3 regions of the Lysobacter capsici genome follow, and region 1 is predicted to be linked to each of the others. Evidence: riboswitches for the same ligand, from Rfam matches in the RefSeq annotation. Region 1 holds a riboswitch; each other region holds the start of a gene.
The links. A riboswitch is a leader RNA that binds a small molecule or an ion and turns the genes downstream of it on or off. The one in region 1 is predicted to bind cobalamin.

Region 2: another riboswitch for cobalamin. It lies ahead of btuB (TonB-dependent vitamin B12 receptor); the one in region 1 lies ahead of KME82_RS04860 (ribonucleoside-diphosphate reductase subunit alpha).
Region 3: another riboswitch for cobalamin. It lies ahead of KME82_RS11740 (CoA-acylating methylmalonate-semialdehyde dehydrogenase); the one in region 1 lies ahead of KME82_RS04860 (ribonucleoside-diphosphate reductase subunit alpha).

The regions. Positions count from the first base shown of each region.
Region 1 covers NZ_CP076103.1:1,197,772-1,203,370, forward strand. The annotation lists gene KME82_RS04855 (ribonucleotide-diphosphate reductase subunit beta) at 1-566, opposite strand, end outside; gene KME82_RS04860 (ribonucleoside-diphosphate reductase subunit alpha) at 730-3,093, opposite strand; cobalamin riboswitch at 3,502-3,784, opposite strand; gene KME82_RS04865 (DUF2339 domain-containing protein) at 3,908-5,599, shown strand, end outside.
Region 2 covers NZ_CP076103.1:909,669-915,267, reverse strand. The annotation lists gene bioD (dethiobiotin synthase) at 1-89, opposite strand, end outside; gene KME82_RS03690 (GAF domain-containing protein) at 290-772, shown strand; gene KME82_RS03685 (TfoX/Sxy family protein) at 769-1,203, shown strand; cobalamin riboswitch at 1,501-1,742, shown strand; gene btuB (TonB-dependent vitamin B12 receptor) at 1,887-3,770, shown strand; gene KME82_RS03675 (hypothetical protein) at 3,948-4,904, opposite strand; gene KME82_RS03670 (hypothetical protein) at 4,906-5,599, opposite strand, start outside.
Region 3 covers NZ_CP076103.1:2,740,946-2,746,544, forward strand. The annotation lists gene KME82_RS11735 (hypothetical protein) at 1-1,010, shown strand, start outside; cobalamin riboswitch at 1,354-1,573, shown strand; gene KME82_RS11740 (CoA-acylating methylmalonate-semialdehyde dehydrogenase) at 1,718-3,232, shown strand; gene KME82_RS11745 (acyl-CoA dehydrogenase family protein) at 3,244-4,422, shown strand; gene KME82_RS11750 (enoyl-CoA hydratase) at 4,419-5,213, shown strand; gene KME82_RS11755 (enoyl-CoA hydratase/isomerase family protein) at 5,210-5,599, shown strand, end outside.

The DNA of each region.
Region 1 (5,599 bases):
AACGCGGCGAAGAAGAACAGGCCCTCGATGCAGCCGGCGAAGCAGATCAGGTTGAGCAGGAACTGGCGGCGCTGCTCGCGCGTCTCGATGCGCTGCAGGCCCTGGATCGAATCCATCCAGCGAAAGCAGAACTCGGCCTTGGCCCGGATCGAGGCGATGTTCTCGACCGCGTCGAAGGCCTTGGCGCGCTCGTTCGGGTCGGGCAGGTAGGTGTCGAGCAGGGTCAGGTAGAACTGCACGTGCAGCGCTTCCTCGTACAACTGCCGCGACAGGTACATGCGCGCTTCGGGCGCGTTGATGTGCTGGTACAGGTTCAGCACCAGATTGTTCGACACGATGCTGTCGCCGGTGGCGAAGAACGCGACCAGGCGCTCGACCAGATGCCGCTCGGCCGGGCCGAACTTGTGCTTGAGATCGTTGACGTCCTGCGAGAAATCCACTTCCTCGACGGTCCAGGTGTTGCGGATCGCGTCGCGGTACATCTCGTAGAAATGCGGGTAGCGCATCGGCCGCAGGGTGAGATCGAAACCCGGATCGAGCAGGAGGCGGTTTGAATCGGTGGACATGGTGGTTCCTTGGATATTGCGTCCTTCTCCCGCTGGCGGGAGAAGGTGCCCGAAGGGCGGATGAGGGCGCGAGAAGGTCGGTGACGACGCAAGCCTGGCGCTGCGCGAAGCCCTCACCCCGGCCCTCTCCCGCACGCGGGAGAGGGAGCAAAGCGGAGGCGGCTTACTGGCAGGCTTCGCAGGACTCGGGATTTTCCAGCGAGCAGGCGATCGCCTCGCTGGTGGTGAATTCCACCGGCACCAGCTCGGGCTTCGGCGTCGCCGCGACCGGCGCGCTGACCGTGGTCTTGGCGATCTTCGTGGCCGGACGCGAACGCAGGTAATACGTCGTCTTCAGGCCCTTCTTCCACGCGTACATGTACATCGAGCTGAGCTGGCCGATGTTCGGGCTCTCGATGAACAGGTTGAGCGACTGGCTCTGATCGATATACGCGCCGCGTTCGGCGGCCATGTCGATCAGCGAGCGCATCGGCAGTTCCCACGCGGTGCGGTAGACCTGACGCAGTGCATCGGGCACTTCGGTCACCGACTGGATCGAGCCTTCGGCCATCTTGATCCGGTCGCGCATCTCGGCGGTCCACATGCCGAGCTTCTTGAGTTCCTCGACCAGGTACTTGTTGACCACCAGGAAGTCGCCCGACAGCGTTTCGCGCTTGAACAGGTTCGATACCTGCGGCTCGATGCACTCATAGCAACCAGCGATGGACGCGATGGTCGCGGTCGGCGCGATCGCGATCAGCAGCGAGTTGCGCAGGCCGTGTTCGGCGATGCGCTTGCGCAGTTCGTCCCAACGCTCGGGCTGCGACGGGGTCACGCCCCAGGCCTCGAACTGCAGCTCGCCGACGCTGGCGCGGGTGTCGTCGAACGACGGGTGCTTGCCGTGCTCCATCGCCAGTTCGTTCGACGCCGACAGCGCGTGGAAATAGATCGCCTCGGCGATTTCCTGGGCGAGCTTGCGCGCAGGCTCCGAATCGAACGGCAGGCGCAGCTTGAAGAACACGTCCTGCAGGCCCATCGAACCCAGGCCGACCGGACGCCACTTCAGATTGGCGCGGCGCGCGGTTTCGATCGGGTAGAAGTTCAGATCGATCACGCGGTCGAGCTGGCGCACGGCCAGGCGCACGGTCTCGGCGAGCTTGTCGAAATCGAATGCGCCCTTGCCGTCCTCAAACATCTCGACGTGATGCGAGAGGTTGATCGAACCCAGGTTGCACACCGCGGTTTCGTCCTGCGAGGTGACTTCCAGGATCTCGGTGCACAGGTTCGACAGATGGATGACGTTGCCGTCGCGCAGGGTCTGGTTGGACGCGCGGTTGGACTTGTCCTTGAAGTTCATCCAGCCGTTGCCGGTCTGCGCCAGGGTGCGCATCATCCGGCCGTAGATGTCGCGCGCCTTCACCTTTTTGGCGGTCAGGCCGGCGGCTTCGGCGGCGTGGTAGGCGCGGTCGAAGGCTTCGCCCCACAGGTCGGTCAGCTGCGGCACCTTGGACGGGTCGAACAGCGACCAGTCGGCGTCGGCCTCGACCCGGCGCATGAATTCGTCGGGAATCCAGTTGGCCAGGTTGAGGTTGTGGGTGCGGCGCGCTTCGTCGCCGGTGTTGTCGCGCAGCTCGAGGAATTCTTCGACGTCGGCGTGCCACGGCTCCAGGTACACGCAGGCCGCGCCCTTGCGCTTGCCGCCCTGGTTGACCGCCGCGACCGAGGCGTCGAGCGTCTTCAGCCACGGCACGATGCCGTTGCTCAGGCCGTTGGTGGAACGGATCAGCGAGCCGCGCGAACGGATGCGCGTGTAGCTCAAGCCGATGCCGCCGCTGAACTTGCTCAGCTTGGCCACGTCCATGTAGCGCTTGTAGATGCTTTCCAGCGAATCGTCGGGCGAGTCGAGCAGAAAGCAGCTCGACAGCTGCTCGTGGGTGGTGCCGGCGTTGAACAAGGTCGGCGACGACGGGATGTAATCGAGCTGGGCCATGCGGCGGTACAGCGCGAGCGCGTCGCTGACGTCTTCGCTCAGCGCGCAGGCGATGCGCAGGAAGAACTGCTGCGGGGTTTCGATGACGGTGCGCGCGGTCGGATGGCGCAGCAGGTAGCGGTCGTACAGCGTGCGCAGGCCGAAGTAATCGAACTTGGCGTCGAGGCTGCGGTCGATCGCGTCGTTGAGCTTGCGCGCGTTGGCCTGGACGAAGGTCACCAGGCGCTCGTTGATCAGGCCCAGCTCATGGCCGCGCTGGATCGACTGCGAGAACGCATGGATCTCGATGCCGGCGACTTCCTTCTCGATCACGCCGGCGAGCAGGCGCGCGGCGAGGCGGCCGTATTCGGGTTCTTCCGCGGTCAGCAGGGCGGCGGTGCGGATCGACAGTTCGTCGAGTTCCTGGGTGGTCGCGCCGTCGTACAGGCCGGAGATGGTGCGGGTCGCCACGCGCATCGGGTCGATCGAATACAGGTTCTCGCCGCTGCGGGTCACCGCGCGCACGATCTTGTTGAGGTCGACCGGTTCGCGACGACCGTTGCGCTTGGTCACGCTCATGGTCAGGTTGGCGGCGGGCGGGGTCAGGGCGAAACCGGGCGCGGCGTCGTGCGCATCGCGGGCAACGGGTTTGGCGGGGGCGGCGGGGGCGTCCGCGACGGGGGCGGCGGACGGGTCGGTTGCGAGCGTGGTCATGAGCGTTACTCCGGGGCGTGGATGCACGGTGCGGAGACGCCGACGCGCCACCGACGACGAACCGCGCGCGCGGCGTCACTGATGGCACGGCCGTGCCCCCGCGGGCGGGAATCTCGGAGCTTGCTGGCTGGGTGTCGCGCGGCCCGAGACGCGAGGTCCGGGACGGCCCGCTCCGCGCATCGCGCCGGAACGGGCGGGCGCGACGGTCGACCGTCGTGCCGCGACACCGGCCGTCTTCCTCCGAAGACTCCTTAGGGCCGGGACCGCGCGGTGTGCGACGCGCGGCTGTCGGCAGGTCTTCGGGCTCGGGACCCGGAGCGAGAAACGGGCAAAGAGAAGTGAGCGACGAGGGGTGACCCGTATCTCACTTTTCTTTGCCCGTGTCCCGTTCCTCCTACCAGGATCGCTTCCCAGGCATACCGCCCAGTGCCATGACCCGTTCGTTTCCCATACCGCTGCGGGGCAGCGCCGGCTTCGAAGCGCGCGTGAGCGCGATCCCTACCGGCTTCCCTTTTCAGCCGACCTCGCGATCGGCACCGACGGGCACAACATAGTGTGGTTACGCGATTTCGTCAACGCGATATGTGGTAAATGAATCGTGTATATAAGGAGTGAAGGCAATGCTTCCCTACGCCTCACATCGGTGTAACCTGCCCGCCATAAGGACTGGGGAACTGTGATGGAAGCACTGATTGTCTTGCTGGGACTGGGTTTGCTGCTGGTCCCGGTTCTGCTCATCGTCGCGCTGGTCCAGGTGTCCGGACTGAAATCGCGGGTGAGCGAACTCGAACGCCGCCTCACCCAGGCCGCGCCCGCCCCGTCGGCCCGTCCTGCACAGGTCGCGCGCAACGCCGACGACGAGACCCTGGCCGAGCGCATGGCGCGCGAAGCGCCGCCGCCGTCGCGACCGCAGGCGGCCGTCCCTGATGCCGCCGCCGCGCCGCCCGCGCACGTGTCGCCCGTGCCGCCGCCCACTGCCACCACCGCGGCTTCGCCGCCGCCGTTGCCGCCCACACCTCCGGCCGCCGCGCCGCCGCCGCGCCCGATGCCGCCACGCCGGCCGGCCGCGCCGGTCGAGCCCGACGTGTTCACCCTCGGCGTGCGCTGGGTGCGGCGCTGGTTCACCGAGGGCAACGTGCCGGTCAAGGTCGGCATGCTGGTGTTGCTGGCCGGCGTGGCCGCGTTGCTCAAGTACGCCAGCGACCAGGGCTGGATGCGGGTGCCGATGGAGTTCCGTCAGGCCGGCATCGCGATCGCGGCGATGGCCGGGCTGGTGTTCGGCTGGCGCCAGCGCGAACGCAAGCGCATTTTCGGCCTGAGCCTGCAGGGCGGCGCGATCGGCGTGCTGCTGCTGGTGGTGTTCGCCGCGTTCAAGCTGTACGGCATGATCCCGGCCGGCGCGGCGTTCGCGATCAGCGTGGTGCTGGTCGCCGGCGCCGGGGTGCTGGCGGTGAAGCAGAACGCGCTGGCCCTGGCGGTGTTCGCGATACTCGCCGGTTTCCTCGCGCCGATCTGGCTGTCGACCGGCTCGGGCAACCACGTCGCCTTGTTCGGCTACTACGCCGTGCTCAACGCCGGCATCTTCGCGATCGCCTGGTGGCGCGCGTGGCGCATCCTCAATCTGCTCGGCTTCGTGTTCACCTGGGGCATCGGCAGTTTGTGGGGCGTGCTCAAGTACCGGCCGGAGCATTTTTCGACCACCGAGCCGTTCCTGCTGCTGTTCTTCGCGTTCTACCTGCTGATCCCGGTGCTGTACGCGCGCCGCCGCGCGGCCGGACGCCGCGATCTGATCGACGGCTGCCTGGTGTTCGGCACGCCGCTGATCGCGTTTACCTTGCAGGCCGGGTTGCTCGAAGGCGACCGCATGCCGCTGGCGTTCTGCGCGCTCGGCCTGGGCGCGATCTACGCCGCGCTGGCGTGGTGGCTGCGCCGCGATCAGCGCTTCGTCGCGCTGGCGACGCCGTACGCGCTGCTGGCGGTGGGTTTCGCCACCCTGGCCGTGCCGCTCGCGCTCGCCGCCGAAGCCACCGCCTGCGTGTTCGCACTGGAAGGCGCGGCGCTGATCTGGCTGGGCTTGCGCCAGCAACGCTGGTTGCCGCAGATGACCGGCATGGGCTTGCAGGTGGCCGCGGCGCTCGCCTTCATCATCGGCGCCAGCGATTCGGTCTGGGACGGCGACACGCCGCTGCTCAACGCCAACTTCGCCGGCGCGCTGCTGATCGCGCTGGCCGGTTTCGCCAGCGCCTGGAGCTACCGGCGCAGCGCCGACCGCACGCCGGCCGCGCTGTTCTACCTGTGGGGCATGGCCTGGTGGCTGGCGGCGACGGGCAGCGAGATCGCCGACTTCGTCGCCGACCGCAACAGCGCCGAT
Region 2 (5,599 bases), 290 kb from region 1:
AGCGAACGCAGGCAGTGCAGCAGCGTGGCGCTGGCCAGCGACTTGCCGATGCCGGTGTCGGTGCCGGTGACGAACACACCCTTGGGCATCGGGCCGCGCGGAAGTCGGAGGGAGTCGGTCATGCGGAAGCGCCGGGGCCTAAGACAGGAGGTTGGACAGGTGGAGCAAGGCGGCGAAGATGTGGGCTGCGCGGGCGTTCAAGTCACCGTGGATGTGACTCATCTCGCGCTTTCCAGCGATGCCAGCCGGCCATGGTAGTCGCGGCAGGCCCCGCTGTTACACTCCCTGAATGTTTACAGCCTCCACACTTTCGGGCGGAAAGCCCGAGCAGTACGCCCAGTTGATCGATCAGGCACGCGGCCTGCTCGACGGCGAGCGCGACCGCGTCGCCAACGCCGCCAACCTGTCGGCGCTGGTCAACCAGGCGTTGCCGGAGCTCAATTGGGTCGGCTTCTATTTTTACGATGGCACCGAATTAGTGGTCGGACCGTTCCAGGGCCTGCCGGCCTGCGTGCGTATTCCGCTCGACAAGGGCGTGTGCGGCGCGGCGGCCTCGAGCCGCCAGACCCAGCGCGTCGCCGACGTCCACGACTTCCCCGGCCACATCGCCTGCGACGCGGCCTCGCGGTCGGAGGTGGTGGTCCCGTTGTTCAAAGGCGAGCGGCTGATCGGCGTGTTCGATCTCGACAGCCCGGTGCCGAACCGGTTCGATGCCGACGACCAGGCCGGCCTGGAAGCCCTGGCGCAGGTTTACCTGGAGTCGGTGGCATGACCGCGGCACCCAAGATGCGCAATATCGGCCCGAAAAGCGCGGCCTGGCTGCGCCAGGTGGGTCTGCGCACGCACGAAGATATTGCCGCGATCGGCACGGTCGAGGCGTTCATGCGGGTCAAGCGCGCCGGCTTCAAGCCGACCTTGAACCTGCTTTACGCGATCGAAGGCGCACTGCTCGACTGCCATTGGCAGGAGATCAGCGACGAACGCCGCCAGGAGCTGATCCTGGCCGCCGAAGCGGCGACCGCGCTGCTGCCGGCGCCGCGCAACAAGCCGGCCGCCGCGCCGGTGCATACGACCATGCATGCCGAGGAACGGCACGAGGACGCCTCCGCGTACGACGGCGGTCCGGCGGCGCATGACGACGACGATGCGGTCGGCGGCGATGAGCGGCACGGCGATCAGGACGGCGAAGAACGGCACGATTGAGATCGGCCGGTTGGGTCGGCTTTGAGGTGCGAGGTATCGGTCAGCGGCCGATGCGGCATGGCGGCGTTGACCGTCGCCTGACCCGCCAGCGCAAGCGCCCTCATCCGCCCTTCGGGCACCTTCTCCCGCGCAGGAGAAGGGAGCTTCGGTGAGCTTGCTGAGCGCCTGGCGGTCCCCCAAGCCCGAATGCTCCAGCGGCAGAGCCTCCACCCAATCTCGCGTTACCGAGCCCCTCTCCCGCTTGCGGGAGAGGGGTTGGGGTGAGGGCCGCCCGGACTTTGCCCCCCGCATCGCGTAGACTGCGCACCGCTTCAAGGTGACCCCACGGCTTGCGCCGCCGGGGTTGAAACGGGAAGCCGGTGACACGCCCTCCTCCGATCGGACGAGCCGGCGCCATTCCGGCACTGCCCCCGCAACGGTAAGCCAGTCAGATCGCGGCATCCGCCACTGTGCAAGGCACGGGAAGGCGCCGCGACCGGAGTCGACCCCGCGTCGGCCCGCTGGCGAGTCCGGAGACCGGCCTTGGGGTGCTACAGGTTGCGATGCGGAGGGCATCGCGGCGGCTGTTGCACTTCGTGCGCCTTCCGCTGCCCGCTCGCCTTCCCCCGCAACCGCCCATTCCGCTGTCGTAATCGCGTGCGCCACGGCGCGCGCGCTGGAGCTTCCCCATGCCGGTTGCAAGTCTGCGTGCCCTGAACCTTTCCTTCGCCATCGCCTGCGCCCTCGCGCTGCCGACCGTCGCGGCCGCGGCGCCCGCCGGCGAGGCCACCGACCTGGACGAAGTCGTCGTCACCGCCAACCGCACCGCGGTCAGCGTCAACGACCTGCTGACCCCGGTCGAGGTGCTCGATCGCACCGACATCCAGCGCAGCCAGGCACGCGATCTGAACGATCTGCTGCGCGGCCGCGCCGGCATCACCCTCGCCAACCAGGGCGGCGCCGGCAAGCTGACCACGCTGTTCCTGCGCGGCAGCGAATCCGACCACGTGCTGGTGCTGGTCGACGGCATCCGCATCGGTTCGCCGACCTCGGGCCTGGCCGCGCTGCAGGACCTGCCGCTGGAGCTGATCGACCGGATCGAAATCGTGCGCGGCCCGCGTTCGAGCCTGTACGGCGCCGACGCGATCGGCGGCGTGATCCAGGTGTTCACCAACCGCGAGCAGCAGGGCTTCGCCCCGCGCATGCACGTCGGCGGCGGCAGCAACGACAGCATCGAATTCGGCACCGGTTTCGGCGGCCGCAGCGGCCGCGGCTGGTTCGGCGCCGACTACAGCTTCCGCAAGACCCAGGGCATCAACGCCTGCCGCGGCGCCGGCTTCCCGGTGTTCGCCGGCTGCTTCACCGACGAGCCCGACCGCGACGGCTACGAGAGCCACTCGCTGTCGCTGCGCGGCGGCGTCGAAATCAGCGATCAGTGGAGCATCGAAGGCCAGGCGCTGCGCGTGGAAGGCGAAAACCACTACGACGGCGACTTCGGCAACTATTCCGAAACCGTCCAGCAGGTGATCGGCGGCAAGCTCGATTGGCGTGCGTCGGATACGGTGCATGTGCAGCTCAGCGCGGGACGCAATGTCGACGGCTCGCAGAACTACGATCTCAAGAGCCCGGGCGCGTATCCCGGTAGCGTTTCTCCGGGGCAGCGGATCGGCTTCTTCACCACCAATCGCGACAGCGCGACCTTGCAGGCCGATTTCAACCTGTTCGAAGGCCACACGTTGACCGCGGGCTTCGATTGGCTGCGCGACGAGGTCGACAGCAACACCGTGTACGACGAACTCGAACGCGACAACAAGGCCGGTTTCGTCCAGTACCAGGGCCGCTTCGGCAACCAGTCGTTCGAAGCCAGCGTGCGCCGCGACGACAACGAACAGTTCGGCGGCCACACCACCGGCGGCGCCGCGTGGGGCCTGAATTTCGCCGAGCGCTGGCGCGTGACCGCGGGCTACGGCACCGCATTCAAGGCGCCGACCTTCAACGAGCTGTACTTCCCGTTCTTCGGCAACGCCAATCTCAAGCCGGAAGAATCCAAGACCTGGGAACTGGGCCTGGCGTACCGCGGCGATAACTTCAACGCGCGCATCGACGGCTTCGATACCCGCGTCGATCAGCTGATCACCTTCGACTCGGCGATCAACCTGCCCAACAACATCGAACGCGCGCGCATGCGTGGCGCCGAGATCGGCATCGACACCACTTTCGCCGAATGGACCCTGGCGGCGAGCGCGAGCTTCCTCGACACCGAGAACCGGGTCGGCTTCTACCGCGGCAACGATCTGCCGCGCCGCGCCAAGCACAGCGGCCGCATCGACCTGGATCGCGCGTTCGGCAAGTTCCGCATCGGCGCGACCGCGGTCGGTTACGGCTCGCGTTACGACGATGTCGGCAACAGCAGCCGCGTCGGCGGCTACGGCACCTTCGACCTGCGCGCCGAGTACGCGATCAGCGACGCGCTGAGCCTGCAGGCGCGCGTGGCCAACGTGTTCGATCGCGAGTACGAAACCGTGTCGTACTACAACCAGCCCGGCCGCGAGTGGTTCGTGACCCTGCGTTACGCGCCGAAGAACTGAGGTCCCGCGCATCGGCCGCCGCATGCCGGCCGATGCGCTGTTCCACCTCGCGGCAAGCTCGCAACGACAAAGGCCCGGCATTGCGCCGGGCCTTTCGTCTTTGCGATCGTCCACGAGCGCTTGTTGTTTCATCGATGACCGCGACGCGATGCCTGCCGAGCGCATCGCACCGCGCACTCAAGTCGGCCGAACTCCGCACTGCACCCAGGCATTGCCGGCGATGTCCGCGCCCACGCCGACCATGCCGTGGCGCCAGCGTCCGTCGTCCGGGCCGGACGACAACGCCTCGTACACCTGCGCCGAAACGCCGCTGCCGACACCACGCAGGACCGCGGCGACTTGCGCATCGTCGCGGTAGATCGCCTTGGCGAAGGTGAACCAGGTCAGCGCGCGCGGTTCGCCATTCGCCGACAAGGCCACGCTCAGGCCCGACGGCCGCGGCAGATCGCAGCCCGGCATCAACGCCGCCAACCGATTCATCATCGGCGCGGCATCGCCGAGCAGCGTATGCGCCAACGCCGCCAGCCCGCTCAGGTCGAGATCATGAGTACGCGCATAGAACTCGACGCTGCCGTCCGGATTGACCCCGGCCATGCGCCAGAACAGCAAGGTCGAATGCAGCACCGGGTGACGGCCTTGCCACGCCGCCGGCAGACGGCCCGACGGCAGATCCGCGTACAGCTTGGTCGCGGTGCCGTCGCCGTGACGCGCCGAGGCCCAGGCGCCGAACTTCAGGCGGCAATCGCACTGATGCTCGAACCACATCGCCAGATCGGCCGACGGCGAATCGACCGGCCAGTCCAGCGCGCGCGCCGCGATCGCCAGGCGCTCGCCGTCGTCGGTTTCCGGCGCGGCGACCTCGGCGGTCCAGCGCACCGCTGCTTCACGCGTGGTCCAGGCGAACTCCACCGGCACGCCGGTATTGGTCAGGCTGCTGAAGCGCCAGGCCATCTCCGGCCACACCGACTCGGCCAAGGGCGCGAGCACCCGGCCCAACATCGCCTGCGCCGCGTCGGCCTGCGCCGGCAGCACCGCGCGCAGCCTCCGCAGGGTCGCGGCGACCGGCGCGGGCAATGCCCCGATACCGTCGAACAGCATGACGTCGAACGGCATCACGTGAGCGGCGTGGGTCATCTCACTGCACCGCGATCAGTTCTTCGGTCTCGTCGACCCAGGCACGCTGATCGAACTGGCCCTGCATGCCGACGAAGGTGAAGCGGCGGCGGAACTTGCGCTTGTCGGCGTTCTTCAGGGCGATGCGCAGCTTGACCGGATCGGCCTGGGTGCCGGCCATCTCGATGCGTTCGTTGCGCTTGTAGGCGCCGTCCTCGTACTTCACGTCGATGTAGACGCGCTTGACCATGGCCGGATCGAACACCGGGATGAACTCGAGCTGCAGCGCATCTTCGAAGCTGTCATGCACGATCAACTCGGGCACATCGACTTCCACCGGCGCGGTGGCCGGATCGGCCTGGCTCACGCCCTTGCGCCGCTGCACGATCTGATAGGTCACGCCGCGATCGGCCGGAGCCGGCTTGGCGCCGCGCAGACGCCAGGTCTTCGGCCCGGAGGTCTTGGTCAAGGTTAACGTGGTCTTGGGCTCGGGCGTGGTGTAGCCGCGCGCCTGCAACTTCACGTCGATCGATTCGACCACTTCCCAATCGATGTCGCCCGGGGTCGCGGTGATCTGACGGAATTCGACGTGTTCGTAGGGATTGACGAACAAGGTGCGGTCTTCGGTCTTGACCGCCGGGATCGTGTACGAGCTGCGGTCGGCGGCCCAGTCGGACTGCGGATCGAAGTGGTACTGGAACGCGGCGTCGTAGCCG
Region 3 (5,599 bases), 1.5 Mb from region 1:
CGCAGGACTTCTTCGTCCATGTCGCCGCCGTGCTGATCGCCCTCGCGTTTTGCCTGCTCAGCGGCTGGCTGCTGTTCCGGATGCCCGAGCTGACGCCCACTGCGTCGGAACTCGATGTGATCTATATCGAGCGTCTTGTCGCCGATACGCAACCGTCGCCGTCGCCGCAACAACCCACGCTCGTGCCGCCGACGCAGTCAACGCCGCCAACCCAACGCAGCGCTTCTGGCGCCGCGACCTCGCCGAATCCCGCGCCGCCTCGCAGCGAGCGGCTACCCGATTTGTCGATCCGTCCGCCGCCGACTCCAACGACGCCGCCCGCCAGCAATCGGCTGTACGCCGCCGACGGACAGATCGTATTGCCCGCGGGTGTCGCCGTGGACCCGATGCGCAAGCCCGACACCGATCCACCCGGTGGCGCGAACGATCGCGGCGCGAAACAGGCGCAGGCGATCTTCGAACGCCGCAATCCGATCGCACCGGAAGAAGGCACCGTGTTCGGCGGCGAGTGGGAGAGCGACGGCACTTTGAGCGAGGTGGCGACCAAGAAACTCAAGACCGGCCTGAAACGAGTGATCGCCAAACTGCCGCATCGCAAACAGGTGCAGGAAGTCCGCGCGCGGCCGCCGCCGCCGATCCGTTTCAATCCCGCCTTGCACGAGCGGCCTTCCGACCTGGGCAGCGAAGCCACCGGCGATGCGTATAAGGCCGCGCCGATCGCGTTCGAGAAAGCGCCCGGCTTGCAGGGCGAAGCCAGCCGGCGCGTGCGCAAGTGGGTCGGCGAACTGGAAGCGCGCGCCGCGGGTTGCGACCGGCAACGCTTGAAGACCTTGGTGGCGCCGGTGCTGACTCACTTGGCCGACCTGCAACGCGCCGAGTACGCCGCGGCGCGCGGCGGCGATCCGATCCAGATCGAACAACTGCTGCCGCGCACGGCCGACATGGCGTACGACCAGGCGCGTCGCGCGGTTTGGTATGCGGACAAGAAACTTTCGGATTGCGCGAAGTAGGGCGTGCTTTTTCGAAGTCGTATCTACACAACCACACTAACGATCTTTCAAGAGCGTCATTCCCGCGAACGCGGGAATCCAGCGCCTTTCGTGCGAGAACGTTTGAGCTCTCTGGATTCCCGCCTTCGCGGGAATGACGTTCTGGAAGGATGACGCTGAAGTCTCTGGATATTCGGCTTCGCTGAAGTAAGGAGAAGCTCGCCTTCGCGGGAATGACGTCCTGAAAATGGCGCCGAGGTCACATCGGCTCGTCCTTGTGACAACCCCATTTACCGCACAGCACGCCAACGCACCTCACCCCCCACATACGCCCCCGCAGCTTGTCCACACCGTACCCCCGCACTACACTGCGCACGCCACAGGTGTCCTGCCGCCAAGCCATACCGGCGCGCAGGGTGAAACGGGAAGCCGGTGCGGACGGGATCGTCCAAGGCCGGCGCTGCCCCCGCAACGGTATGCGAGAAAACCCGACGTTTCACCACTGCGTTCGCGCGGGAAGGTGTCGGGGTGATGCGATGGCATCGCTCGCAAGCCCGGAGACCGGCCCGTGGCGGGCATCGCATGCGATGTCCTCCTCGGATGTTGCGGCGGGCAACCGGACGAGCTGATGCAGTCGGCCTGCGTTCGCCGTTGCCTCGCCTTGTCTTGCGTCTCCGCGACATCCGCTTATCCGCGGGTGTGCGTTACGGAGAACGAGCATGAACGAAATGCATCGCGTTGCGACCGAGGTCGCGACGGTCAAGCTTCTGATCGACGGCGAATTCGTCGAATCCACCACCACCCAATGGCGCGACGTCGTCAACCCGGCCACTCAGGTCGTGCTGGCGCGCGTGCCGATGGCCACGCGCGAGGAAGTCGACGCCGCGGTCGCCGCGGCCGCGCAGGCGTTCAAGAGCTGGCGCAAGACCGCGATCGGCACGCGCGCGCGCATCTTCCTCAAATACCAGCAGTTGATCCGCGAGCACATGAGCGAGCTCGCCGCGATCCTGACCGCCGAACAAGGCAAGACCCTGCCCGACGCCGAAGGCGATGTGTTCCGTGGCCTGGAAGTGGTCGAGCACGCCGCCGCGATCGGCAACCTGCAACTGGGCGAACTGGCCAACAACGTCGCCGGCGGCGTCGACACCTACACCTTGCTGCAGCCGCTCGGCGTGTGCGCCGGCATCACCCCGTTCAATTTCCCGGCGATGATCCCGCTGTGGATGTTCCCGATGGCGATCGCCACCGGCAACACCTTCGTGCTCAAGCCGTCCGAACAGGACCCGCTGGTGACCATGCGCCTGGTCGAACTGGCGCTGCAGGCCGGCATTCCGAAGGGCGTGCTCAACGTCGTCCACGGCGGCGAGGACGTGGTCAACGCGATCTGCGATCACGCCGACATCCGTGCGGTGTCGTTCGTCGGTTCGACCAAGGTCGGCACCCACGTCTATCAACGGTCTTCGCTGGCCGGCAAGCGCGTGCAGTGCATGATGGGCGCGAAGAACCACGCCGTCGTGCTGGCCGACGCGAACAAGGAACAGACCCTCAACGCCATGGCCGGCGCCGCGTTCGGCGCGGCCGGGCAGCGCTGCATGGCCGCATCGACCGCGGTGATGGTGGGCGAGGCGCGGCACTGGATTGGCGATCTGGTCGCGAAGGCCAAAACGCTGAAAGTCAACGCCGGCACCGAGCCGGGCACCGATGTCGGCCCGGTGATTTCCTGCGCCGCGCGCGAGCGCGTCGAAGCCTTGATCGCCTCGGGCGTGGAGCAGGGCGCGCGCCTGGAACTCGACGGACGCAAGCCGTCGGTGCCCGGGTACGAACAAGGCAATTTCATCGGCCCGACCGTGTTCTCCGGAGTCAAGCCGGGCATGCGCATCTACGACGAGGAAATCTTCGGCCCGGTACTGGTGATCCTCGAAGCCGACACGCTCGACGACGCGATCGCGCTGGTCAACGCCAATCCCAACGGCAACGGCACCGCGATCTTCACCCAGTCCGGCGCGGCGGCGCGCAAGTTCCAGGAAGAGATCGACATCGGCCAGGTCGGCATCAACCTGCCTATCCCGGTGCCGGTACCGCTGTTCTCGTTCACCGGTTCGCGCGCGTCCAAGCTCGGCGATCTGGGCGCGTACGGCAAGCAGGCGGTGATGTTCTACACCCAGACCAAGACCGTCACCGCGCGCTGGTTCGACGACGAGACCCAGGGCCACGGCGTCAACACCACGATCAGTCTCAAGTGATGGCCGCGGTCATGCACTGGCAGGCCACCGCGGCCGCGCCGACCGGACTGAGCGAAGAACAGGCCGCCTATCGCGACGCGGCGCGCGATTTCGCGCTCGCGCAACTGGCGCCGCACGCCGCGCATTGGGATGCGCAGTGCGTGTTCCCGCGCGAAGCGATCGCGCTGGCCGGCGAACTGGGGTTCTGCGGCCTGTACGTGGACGAAGCCGCCGGCGGCTCGGGCCTGACCCGGCTGGACGCGGCGATCGTGTTCGAGGAACTGGCCGCGGTCGATCCGTCGACGGCGGCCTTCATCAGCATCCACAACATGGCGACGTGGATGCTCACCGCGCACGCCAACGACGCGGTGCGCGGCGAATGGGGCGCATCGCTGGCCAGCGGGCAACGGCTGGCGTCGTATTGCCTGACCGAGCCGGGCGCCGGGTCGGACGCGGCATCGCTGAAGACGCGCGCGGTGCGCGATGGCGATCACTACGTGCTCAACGGCGCGAAGGCCTTCATTTCCGGCGCCGGATCGACCGACGTGCTGGTGGTGATGGCGCGCACCGGCGGCGAGGGCGCGCGCGGCATCAGCGCGTTCGCGGTCGCCGCCGACAGCGCCGGCATCACCTACGGGCGCAAGGAAGAGAAGATGGGCTGGAACAGCCAGCCCACCCGCGGCATCAGCTTCGTCGACGTGCGGGTGCCGGCGCGCAATCTGCTCGGCCGCGAAGGCGACGGCTTCAAGATCGCGATGAAGAGCCTGGACGGCGGGCGCTTGAACATCGCCAGTTGTTCGCTCGGCGCGGCCCAGGGCGCGCTCGACGCGGCGCGGCGCTACATGGGCGAGCGTCGCCAGTTCGGCAAGAAACTCGCCGAGTTCCAGGCATTGCAGTTCAAGCTCGCCGACATGGCCACGCAGCTGATCGCCTCGCGCCAGATGGTGCATACCGCCGCGCGCAAGGTCGACGCGGGCAGTCACGACGCGACCGTGTGGTGCGCGATGGCCAAGCGTTTCGCCACCGATGCGGGCTTCGCGATCTGCAACGAATCGCTGCAGATCCACGGCGGTTACGGCTACATCCGCGAATACCCGATCGAACGCCTGCTGCGCGACTGCCGGGTCCACCAGATTTTGGAAGGCACAAACGAAATCATGCGCGTGATCATCGCGCGCCATCTGCTCAACACCGACGAGGAATTGCGATGAGTCTTGCCGAGAAGTCCTACACCGGGTTGACGCTGGAGATCGACGGCCACACCGCCATCGTGACCCTGAGCAACCCGCCGGCCAACACCTGGACCCGCGACAGCCTCGCCGCCCTGCGCGACTTGGTCCGCGATCTGGACGCGCAGCGCGACGTATACGCGCTGGTGATCACCGGCGAAGGCGAGAAGTTCTTTTCCGCCGGCGCCGATCTCAAGCAGTTCGCCAGCGGCGACAAGGCCCTGGCGCGCGACGCGGCGCGCCGCTTCGGCGAAGCCTTCGAAACCCTCAGCGCGTTCCGCGGCGTGTCGATCGCCGCGATCAACGGTTACGCGATGGGCGGCGGCCTGGAGTGCGCGCTGGCCTGCGATCTGCGCATCGTCGAGGAACAGGCGCAACTGGCCTTGCCGGAAGCGACCGTCGGCCTGCTGCCGTGCGCGGGAGGCACCCAGAACCTGGCGCGCCTGGTCGGCGAAGGCTGGGCCAAGCGGATGATGCTGCTCGGCGAGCGCGTCGATGCCACGACCGCGCTGCGCATCGGCCTGGTCGAGGAGGTGGTCGGCAAGGGCGAATCGAAAGCGCGCGCGCTGGCCTGGGCCAAGGCCGCCGAGAAGCAGAGCCCGACCAGCGTGGCCGCGTGCAAGACGCTGGTGCAGGCCACGCGTTCGCAATCGCATGCGACCGCGCTGGTCAGCGAGCGCGAGGCGTTCGTCGACTTGTTCGACAGCTCCGACCAGGTCGAAGGCGTGGCCGCGTTCCTGGAAAAGCGCGCGCCGCAATGGAAGAACGCATGAACGCCTCGGTCCTGGAAATAGCGGCGCAGGCGCCGGTATTGTTCGAACAACGCGGTGCAGTCAGCGGCAAACGGATCGGCATCGCCACGCTCAACGCGCCGGCCACGCTTAACGGTCTATCGCTGGAAATGGCGCAACTGCTCGATGCGCAACTGGCGGCGTGGGCGCGCGACGATGCGATCGCGCTGGTGGTGCTGCAGGGCGCGGGCGAGAAAGCGTTCTGCGCCGGCGGCGATCTGCACGGCCTGTATCGCGGCATGCGCGAGTACCAGGCCGCCGGCTCCGGCGATATCCGCGACAACCGGCAGGCCACCGCGTTCTTCGCAACCGAATACCGCCTCGACTATCGCATCCACACCTATCCCAAGCCGGTGCTGTGCTGGGGC